3 regions of the Staphylococcus condimenti genome follow, and region 2 is predicted to be linked to each of the others. Evidence: predicted binding sites of a transcription regulator. Region 2 holds the regulator's gene; each other region holds the start of a gene.
The links. The regulator Rex, encoded in region 2, represses fermentation and respiration genes when NADH is low (regulators of the CRP and FNR family bind a similar motif). The targets are predictions, from matches to a motif close to TTGTGAAATATTTCACAA.
Positions count from the first base shown of each region.

Region 1 (3,292 bases), 170 kb from region 2:
AATTTTTTCACGTGATCGATAATTTTATCATCGTGAGTTGCGATAGATGTAAAATTCTTCGCATTTTTCAGTCTTTTTTCGATTAAAGAAATATAGTTCGCATCAATATCCTCTTTATTTTGGTATGCAATAGATGCATTTTCTTTATAAGCACCTTTAACGAGTCGTAATCGAATGTGCGGGTATTTTTCTACCATATCAGTAGCTGTATATAGATAAGCTTGGATAACAGTACCGACGTTATCATACTCTTTTGAAATATCATCTAACACATGTAAGATGTCATCAAGACCTTCAAATTTTTCTGTGTCGATGTTAACGTGTCTATTATCTAATTCCTTTGCTTTAGCAACAATTTCTCTAAGGTTTCTTTCAGCCAAATCTAAATCAAATTCAGCACCCAACTGACTGATTTTAATTGATAGATGTGCTTTAACATCGTTATCATGCATGGCTTGTAAGACTTTAAGGATAATGTTTTTTTCAATTAAACTCTCTTCTTCAGTACCAACAAATTCACCAAGACAGTCAACTGTCACTGTAATCCCCTTATCGTTTAATTCACGGATTGTTTTAATAAGATCATCTAATGAATTGCCAACTACAACTTTGCTTGCCCCGAGCACTGGCCCATATTTCTTAGCTGAATTGTTTAAAAATGTATTATTAGATAATCCGATAAAAAAATCTTTGACAAGTGACATAGTAATTCCTCCCATACAACTATATTGAAATTAGTGTATCATGTTTCAATAATGTATGAAAACGTTAACAATATATAAAAGTACACTATATATTAAAATATTACAAAATCAGTAAACAATGTTAAAATAATTTTTCATCAAATGATTTAAATAATACTCGATTTTAAAGAAAGGTACTGTGCTCAAAATAGATTTTAAGGACTTCCTTTTGATACAATAGATTTAAATATTATTAGTAGAAGGGTAGTCGTTGATATGTGGAAGTGGGAAACAGAAAGTGAAGCAAAAGGAGTTATTGTTATTGCTCATAATTTATTAGAACATACTGGAAGATATGCATATGTCATTACTTCATTAAGAAGGAATGGATATCATGTTATTATGGGTGACTTGCCAGGTCAAAGTCAGACATCACGTTCTAATAAAGGTCAAATTGACAACTTTGAAGTCTATCACGAACATATCCTAGAGTGGTTAAGAATAGCAAGTGAATATAAGTTGCCCACATTTTTAATGGGTGTAGGATTAGGCGGTTTAATTACATTAAACTTACTTGAAAGAACAGAATTACCGATTGAAGGTATTATACTCTTATCTCCACTTGTAGCTTTTCAAAAAAATAATAAAACACGAAAGAACATGCTGACATCAAATGTGGGTGCGGGTGTTAAAGATATGCGTTTTAATTTAGGTATTGAGCCTGAGCATTTAACGCGAAATGAAGAGGTAATAGAAGAAACAAAACAAGATGGATTGATGTTGAAAAAAGTTTCTTATCATTGGTATAAAGAAGTAGTAAATGTAATGAAAAAGACAATGGAGCATTTGGAAGATATCCAAAGTATTCCGATGTGTTTAATGTTTGGTAAAGATGACAAGGTATTAGAAACTGAAGCCATTTTAGAAATTAAAAATCGGGTCAAATCTGATGAGCTTTATTTTAAAGCTTGGGATGGTTTATATCATGAGATTCATAACGAACCAGAGCGTCCTTTAGTAATGCGTTATATTTTAAGTTATTTAAATAATAAAGTGAATGCGCTTGGATTTATACCTAATGATGTTGATGATCAAATTGAAATATAAAGCAGTGTAACCAGCAACTTTTCCACAATTGTTGCTGGTTTTTTTAATAGCTTTTCCTAAAATAAAAATTTTTAAAATATTATCGTTAGAATGAAGAAAAATGATTGCTTTTCACAACGATAACTGGTATCTTTATTATGTGAAATAAATCACATAAGGAAAGTGATTTTTGAAAAAGGAAGGGTAAGTAATATGAAAAATATAAAAGCAAATAAAGTAGTATTAGTGGGCGATGGCGCTGTTGGTTCAAGTTATGCTTTTGCTATGGTAGCACAAGGTGTAGCAGATGAATTCTTCATTGTTGATATTGCTGAAGAAAAAGTTAAAGGTGACGTTCTCGATTTGAATCACGGCATGCCTTATGGAGAATCACCGTCAATTGTTAAAGCAGGATCATATGCAGATTGCTCTGATGCAGATTTAGTTGTAATTACAGCTGGTGCGCCCCAAAAACCAGGTGAAACGCGATTTGATTTAGTTGAAAAAAATACTAAGATTTTCAAATCAATTGTGGGTCAAATTATGGACAGCGGTTTTGATGGTATTTTCTTGATTGCTGCAAACCCAGTAGATGTATTAACTTATGTCACTAAAAAAGTTTCAGGTTTACCTAAAGAGCGTGTTATAGGTTCAGGTACTATTTTAGATACAGCACGTTTCAAATACGAATTAGGTGCAGAATTCGGCGTTGCACCTGAAAGTGTAAATGCAAGTATTATTGGTGAACATGGTGATTCTGAGTTAGCAGTATGGTCTCAAGCGAGTATTGCTGGACAAAATTTACACGATATTTTAAAAAGTAACCCAGAAAAAGAAAAACGTATCGAAGAAATATTCTTAAATACGCGTGATGCAGCATATGATATTATCCAAGCTAAAGGCGCAACATATTATGGTATTGCTATGGGATTACTTCATATTACTAAAGCAATTTTACGCAACCAAAACCTTGTATTGACTGTATCTAGTTATTTAGAAGGTGAGTATGGCAACGAAGATGTTTATATTGGTGTTCCAACACTTGTAAACCGTGCAGGTGCAGTTAAAATTTATGAAACACCATTAAATGACAAAGAAACTGAAGAATTTAACCATTCAGTTGAAGTTTTAAAAGATATTACAAAAAGTGTAGATAAATTATTTCAATAATTTTAAATAAGCAAAACGTCCGCAGAACTTTTTAATTTCTGCGGACGTTTTGCTTTATTGATTTTTATCTTTTTTCGATGGCACAAATATAAGGCGGGTTATTACGTTGGTTAATAAAACCATACTGTAATATATGTGCTTTTTGTTGATCGAAATTTTTAAGGTACTGATATACTGTCTCACTCTCTATTTTTCCTTCAGGATGTCCTGGATAGATAACGAGGACAATAATTCCTTCAGATGATAACATTTCAAAAATATCCTCTATTGCTTTGATAGTAGTATCAGCTTCTGTGACAATGTGTTTATCACCTTTTGGTAAATAGCCTAAATTAAATACAGCCGCATCGACA
Region 1 is NZ_CP015114.1:102,801-106,092, forward strand. It holds gene A4G25_RS00675 (proline dehydrogenase family protein) at 1-704, opposite strand, end outside; gene A4G25_RS00680 (alpha/beta fold hydrolase) at 960-1,790, shown strand; gene A4G25_RS00685 (L-lactate dehydrogenase) at 1,983-2,939, shown strand; gene mnmM (tRNA 5-(aminomethyl)-2-thiouridylate-methyltransferase MnmM) at 3,004-3,292, opposite strand, start outside.
Region 1: the regulator Rex is predicted to act here: its motif matches at 1,928-1,945, upstream of A4G25_RS00685 (L-lactate dehydrogenase).

Region 2 (3,292 bases):
ATTGTAGGTACAATAATTGGCTCATTTATTTTTGGTGTAGGTATTGTACTTGCAGGCGGTTGTGCTACTGGTACTTACTACAGAGCTGGAGAAGGACTAATAGGAAGTTGGCTTGCTCTAATCTCTTACGCCATCTTCTCAGCTATTACAAAAGCAGGTTTGCTTAAACCTGTGATGGAAAAGTTAAATTCAAAAACTAATGTTAATGCAGATATGTCTGCGAGTACAGGAATTCCTGCATGGATTTTTGTTATTGGTCTTGTCGCAGTTACAGGCTATTTTGTTGTCAGAACACTACGCAAACCAAAACCTAAAATTGCAGTACCTAAATTGAAACAACGCTATACAGGTATACGTCATTTCTTCTTCGAGAAAAAATTCCATCCTTTTATTGCAGCGATTGCTGTTGGTTTAATTGCTTTAATTGCTTGGCCTATGAGTTATTCTACAGGTCGAGAAGGTGGACTTGGGATTACAACACCTTCTTCAAACTTAGTACAGTTCATACTGTCTGGTAAAACTTCATTTTTAGATTGGGGTGTATTCTTAGTTCTAGGTATCTTTATCGGATCTTACATTGCTGCGAAAGGTTCAAGAGAGTTTGCTTGCAGACTTCCTGATAAAAAAACACTTCGCAATAGTGTAATTGGCGGTGCCTTTATGGGATTTGGCGCTTCAGTAGCCGGCGGATGCTCAATTGGAAATGGCTTAGTAGCAACAGCTGCTCTTTCATGGCAAGGTTGGATTGCTTTAGCAGCTATGATTTTGGGTACATGGTTTATGAGTTACTTCTTATTTGTAAAGCCTATGAAAGCTATGCAAAAATCGACTAAACAAAACGCAGCACGTCCAGCTGCACAATCTTAAATTCAAATCACTTAAGGAGTGTTTACATGTTACATGAATTAGGAACCGTAGGAATGGTTTGTCCCTTCCCATTAATTGAAGCACAGAAAAAAATGCAGACTCTAGATGTCGGTGATGAATTGAAAATCGATTTTGACTGCACGCAAGCAACAGAAGCTATCCCAAACTGGGCGGCTGAAAATAATTATCCAGTTACTAATTATGAACAAATTGGTGATGCATCTTGGACAATTACAGTTCAAAAAGCTTAAATTAACATCAAAAAGACGCTCCAAATTAAATTTTGGAACGTCTTTTTTCAGTTACTGCTGCGTAGGTTGTTCATAAAAAATAAAAGCGATTGCAATTCAATACCTAAATCAATTTGATGAACAGAAACATCATCAGGTACATCAATTCGAGTAGGTGTGAAATTTAAGATACCTTTCACTCCGCCTTCTACGATTTGATTCGCTGCTTCTTGTGCTGCACTGCCAGGTGTTGTTAAAATTACTACATCTAGCTCTGCACTTTTCAAAACAGATTGAAGATCTTGCATTTTATTTACGATAACATTGCCGACTTTTGTACCGACGATATCTTCGCGAATATCAAAAGCTTCAGTAATAACCATTTCATCATGGATAGAAAAGTTATAAGAAAGCAATGCTTTACCTAAATTTCCTACTCCGACCAGACCGATTTTAATCGTATCGCTCTCGCTGATTTTACTTTTAAAAAATTCCAACAAACTTTCAACATTATAGCCGTAACCTTTCTTACCTAATTCTCCAAAGTAAGAAAAATCTCTTCTGATAGAAGCAGAATCGATATCTAAGGCTTCACTGATAGTTTTAGAATTAACTCGATCAATTCCCTTTTCATGAAGTTGATTGACAAGTCTGTAATAGAGCGGCAAACGTTTTAAGGTCGCACGAGGAATATTATTTTTTTGATTACTCAATTTGTTTACCCCCACATCTTCAAAAACTATTATTTATGAACAAGTTCTAATCTCTCATGTAAATACTGTAATAGACTTTGTTGATTGTAAAAAATGAATAGTTCAGAAAAAATACTTTTAGTTTTTCTAAACTTATTTTTTGAGGAGATTACAACGTTCAAATAGTTTTTATTATATATTGTAACTACGTTAATCTTCCTAGATTAAAGGATTAAAGCATTTTTATTAACTAAGTATACCTTATGTACCTCTAAAAATAAATAACTGTAAAAGTAACTTTCTATGAACAATTTAACCGTTAATAACGCATATTCTAGTTATAATTCTTCTGTTATTTTTCAGTGATGTAGTTACCATTATACGTTTAAATATATAATTTGAACACATGATTTCGTAACAAACTTAATACAAGCTAATATTTATTAGTGATTTTGATGTAAAATAGTACTATATTTCATTAAAGGAAATTCGTGATATTTAATAGGCAGAACTACTATTTCCACTTATAATGGAAGGTAAGTGATGATACAGAGCGAAAAGAAAGGAGGTCTACGAGCCAGTTTTTAATTTAACATGCTGACTCGTAAACATACGACATGATTTTATTACAACTTAACGATGTCTCTAAATCGTTCGATGGTGAAGAAATCTTTAACGATGTTCACTTCGAAGTAAAGAGCCACGAAAAAATAGGAATCGTCGGCAGAAATGGTGCCGGTAAATCTACTTTAATGAAAATTATTGCCGGAGTCGATGGGTATGACGAAGGCCATATTTCTAAAATCAAAAATTTAAAAGTTGGTTATCTGACTCAGCAAATGACCTTAGATACTAACCATACTGTATGGGAAGAAATGTCAAAACCCTTTGCGAAATTAAAGCAAATGGAAGCAGATATGCAAGCAGAAACAGCGTGGTTGGCTGAACATGCTGAAGAATATGAATCTGAAACATTCAAAGCGCATATGTCTAAATATGAAACGCTTTCCAATCAATTTGAACGATTAGAAGGTTATCAATATGAAAGTAAAATCAAAACAGTTCTTCATGGTTTGGATTTTTCAGAAGAGGATTTTCATCGTCCCGTTAATGATTTCAGTGGCGGTCAAAAAACACGTTTATCTCTTGCTCAAATGTTATTAAGCGAACCTGACTTATTATTACTCGATGAACCGACCAACCACTTAGATATGGAAACAACACAATGGTTAGAAGATTACTTGAATTATTTTAAAGGCGCTATTGTGATTATCAGTCACGATCGCTTCTTCCTAGATAAAACAGTAAATCAGATTTATGATGTCGCTTTAGGAGCTGTTCAGCATTATGTCGGCAACTACAGTAAATTTATTACTCAACGCGACCAATATTATGAGAAACGCATGCAAGAATACGAACGTCAACAAGCTGAGATAAAGCGTCTTGAAACTTTTGTTGAAAAAAATATCACACGTGCCTCAACAAGCGGTATGGCAAAAAGTC
Region 2 is NZ_CP015114.1:2,587,587-2,590,878, reverse strand. It holds gene A4G25_RS12440 (YeeE/YedE family protein) at 1-867, shown strand, start outside; gene A4G25_RS12435 (sulfurtransferase TusA family protein) at 894-1,118, shown strand; gene A4G25_RS12430 (redox-sensing transcriptional repressor Rex) at 1,166-1,810, opposite strand; gene A4G25_RS12425 (ABC-F family ATP-binding cassette domain-containing protein) at 2,407-3,292, shown strand, end outside.

Region 3 (3,292 bases), 490 kb from region 2:
TTAAATCGTCATTTTCATATTGGATAGAGCTTGATTTAATACTCATTTCAGCACAATATGCTTTAAAGTTTTCTGGTAAACGCTGTGACCATAATACAGTTAAGTTTGGTTCAGGAGCAGGTCCTAAGTTATCTAAAGTGTGTAAGAAGCGGAAAGAGTTCTTAGTAACCATTGCACGACCATCTAAACCTACACCTCCGATAGATTCAGTTACCCAAGTCGGGTCTCCTGAGAACAACTCATTATAATCAGGTGTACGTGCGAATTTAACCAAACGTAATTTCATAATGAAGTGATCCACAATTTCTTGTACTTCACGTTCTGTTAAGATACCTTCTTGCAAATCACGTTCTGCATAAATATCTAAGAATGTAGACGTACGTCCTAAACTCATCGCTGCACCATTTTGTTCTTTAATTGCAGCAAGGTAAGCTAGATACAACCATTGAACCGCTTCTTTAAAGTTTTCAGCTGGACGGCTGAGATCAAATCCATAACGTTCACCTAAAACTTTTAATTCTTTTAACGCACGGTATTGTTCAGAAAGTTCCTCACGCAAACGAATTGTACCTTCATCCATCACAGTCGACATATTGTTATAGTCGTTCAATTTTTCTTCCATTAAGAAATCAATACCGTATAATGCAACACGACGGTAATCTCCGATAATACGTCCACGTCCATATGCATCCGGCAATCCTGTGATAATACCCGCTTTACGGCATGCCAGCATTTCTTTTGAATAGGCATCGAACACACCTTGGTTATGTGTTTTACGTAAATCAGTGAAAATACGTTCTGTTTCCTTATCTAATTCATAACCATATGCTTCACAAGCAGCTTTTGCCATACGAATACCGCCGAAAGGCTGCATAGAACGTTTAAATGGTTTTTCTGTTTGAACACCTACAATTTGTTCTAATTCTTCATTCAAATAACCTGCATCATGCGATAGGATTGTGGAAGCAACTTTTGTATCCATATCCCACATACCGCCGCGTTCACGTTCTTCACGTGTTAACTCCATCACTTGGTCCCATAAATCACTTGTAGCTCGTGTAGGTGATTCAAGGAACGATGAATCTCCGTTATACAACGTATAATTCAACTGAATAAAGTTTCTGACATCCACTTCTGAAGACCATTTACCTTTTTTAAAGCTTGCCCATGGTGATTTTCTTTCTTTGATCGTTTCAACCATAATAATCCCTCCGTTGGATTTAATGTGATGTTTTTATAAAGCATGTTACCGTTTTCACAATGAGTATACTTAATCTTGTGAAAAAAATCACTTAATTTCCGAAGGATTTTATATAGTTGTGTCTACCTTGTGAAACTGTATTATATATTTGTACTATATGATACATAGTGTATTAGAACAGTTATTATTCTATTACATAAAAAATAAGTTAGATGACAGTATAGACATCTAACTTCTAAAATTTGTTAATTGATAATGATAGCTATTTTATTATTTATAACCTTGTTCTTTTAAATATTCTTTCAACACAACTGCTTGGTTATGTTCTTCATCTTTAGCAGAATATAATAAGATAACATCTTTACGTGCATCATCAATAATACCTTCTAATACTTTCAACTCGTCATGCTGTTCTTTATTATTTTTCAACTCATCAATATATTTCTTTTTAAAATCATCGAACTTGTCTGGATCATGACCAAACCATTTACGTAATTCTGTACTTGGACCGATATTTTTCATCCATTCATCTAAATTCGCATTTTCTTTTGAAATACCACGAGGCCACACACGATCAACAAGCACGCGTACACCATCATTTTTTGCTTTATCTTCATAAATTCGTTCTACTTTAATAACCATAGCTCTTCCTCACTTTCTTTTTTTAAAGTTTAATGCTCTTTAATATTCAAATACCCTTGCTTTATCGGCACAAACAAAACTACTTCAATGTTCAATATACGCCTCTCGCTAAGTGTTGAGCAGCATCACTGTGGTAGAACAGAAAATTTCAATTGTTACAGCCAATTAAACAGGTTCACAATAATGTCACAGGTGCAAAAAATTTTAGTTCATATTTAGTGATTTTCCTCACATTCTTTGTTAGAGTTATATGTGAAATAGATAACAAAGTTGTTGTAAGCGGATTTGCTGTTCAAGAGAGCGTAGAGATATGAACAGATGATAGATATGCGCTTTTAGCAACGCTATCTATTCAGTTATTACATCCAGCGAAGATTAGAGATTCAATGAGTTTTCTAATCTAAACGCTAATCAGTGAACGAGTTCATCTTAGATTCTGCACCTTAGAAATCATCAAGAAACAGAAATACTGTGGTAGGAATTTCTGTTTCGCAGTACTTCATCTAACACTACGTTACCCCGCGTATTGATGAGTCTGCAGCAAGTATATTTCAGGAGGTGACTTTCGTTTTCCAGGTGATATTGACGATAGGTTAATCCCCCGTTAATACATCGTTATCTGACAATTTTATAAACAAGCAATGAATCAAATGTGAGTTTCCCCAAGCTCCAAGCATTCAGCCTTATATTATACATTCATTCATTGAAACCGGCTCCCCAACCGATTTCAACCAACTCCCAATAATCCCTAGAATGTAAATATTATCGGCAATAAAGTCTTGTGATAAATTGTTAATATCTGCTGATATCGAAACATTTGTATATGTTAAATTATTAATGCTTAATTCAAATGAAGACAGTTCGAATGATAGAGGATTCGACATCGGATTCACTGAATTAAGACATGATTACCCCTTATAATTGTAGGCAAAGCAAGTAATCAAAACATTAAAAACAATCTTATTAAATGTAGCTCCTATTAAATATACAAAAAGAATCGAAGTAATGAATACCTCCCCTTTAGGTTTCATTACTGTAACTCCTTAAAAATTGATATTGTTAAAATGTGAGAGAAGGTTCCCCCAAACCTTCTCTCTTTTTTGTTATTTATTGGTTTAATTTTTTATTGATCATATCTACTAAAGCTTTGTTTTTAAAATAATTCACTATCCATATAATGGCATATACAAAGATAAAAATACCTGTAAAGAATAAGATGTCAGCTAAAGTTAACGGGAACCATCCTGCCAAAATTGCTAGGGGCAGAAATCCTATATAGCAAATGACAATATGCAGCACTGTCTTTTTTAATAAACTCCAATCCGAAGCGTCGTAAATCATACTACCTAAACCAAATAGCACACCAATTATTCCCCATATAACAGCAGCAATCAACATAATCAGAGGTTCAGACAAATGTGCTTCGTAAATGCGTCCCATCAATGAGAC
Region 3 is NZ_CP015114.1:2,102,265-2,105,556, reverse strand. It holds gene pflB (formate C-acetyltransferase) at 1-1,201, opposite strand, end outside; gene A4G25_RS10035 (DUF488 domain-containing protein) at 1,472-1,843, opposite strand; gene A4G25_RS10030 (DUF3021 domain-containing protein) at 2,951-3,292, opposite strand, start outside.
Region 3: the regulator Rex is predicted to act here: its motif matches at 1,277-1,294, upstream of pflB (formate C-acetyltransferase).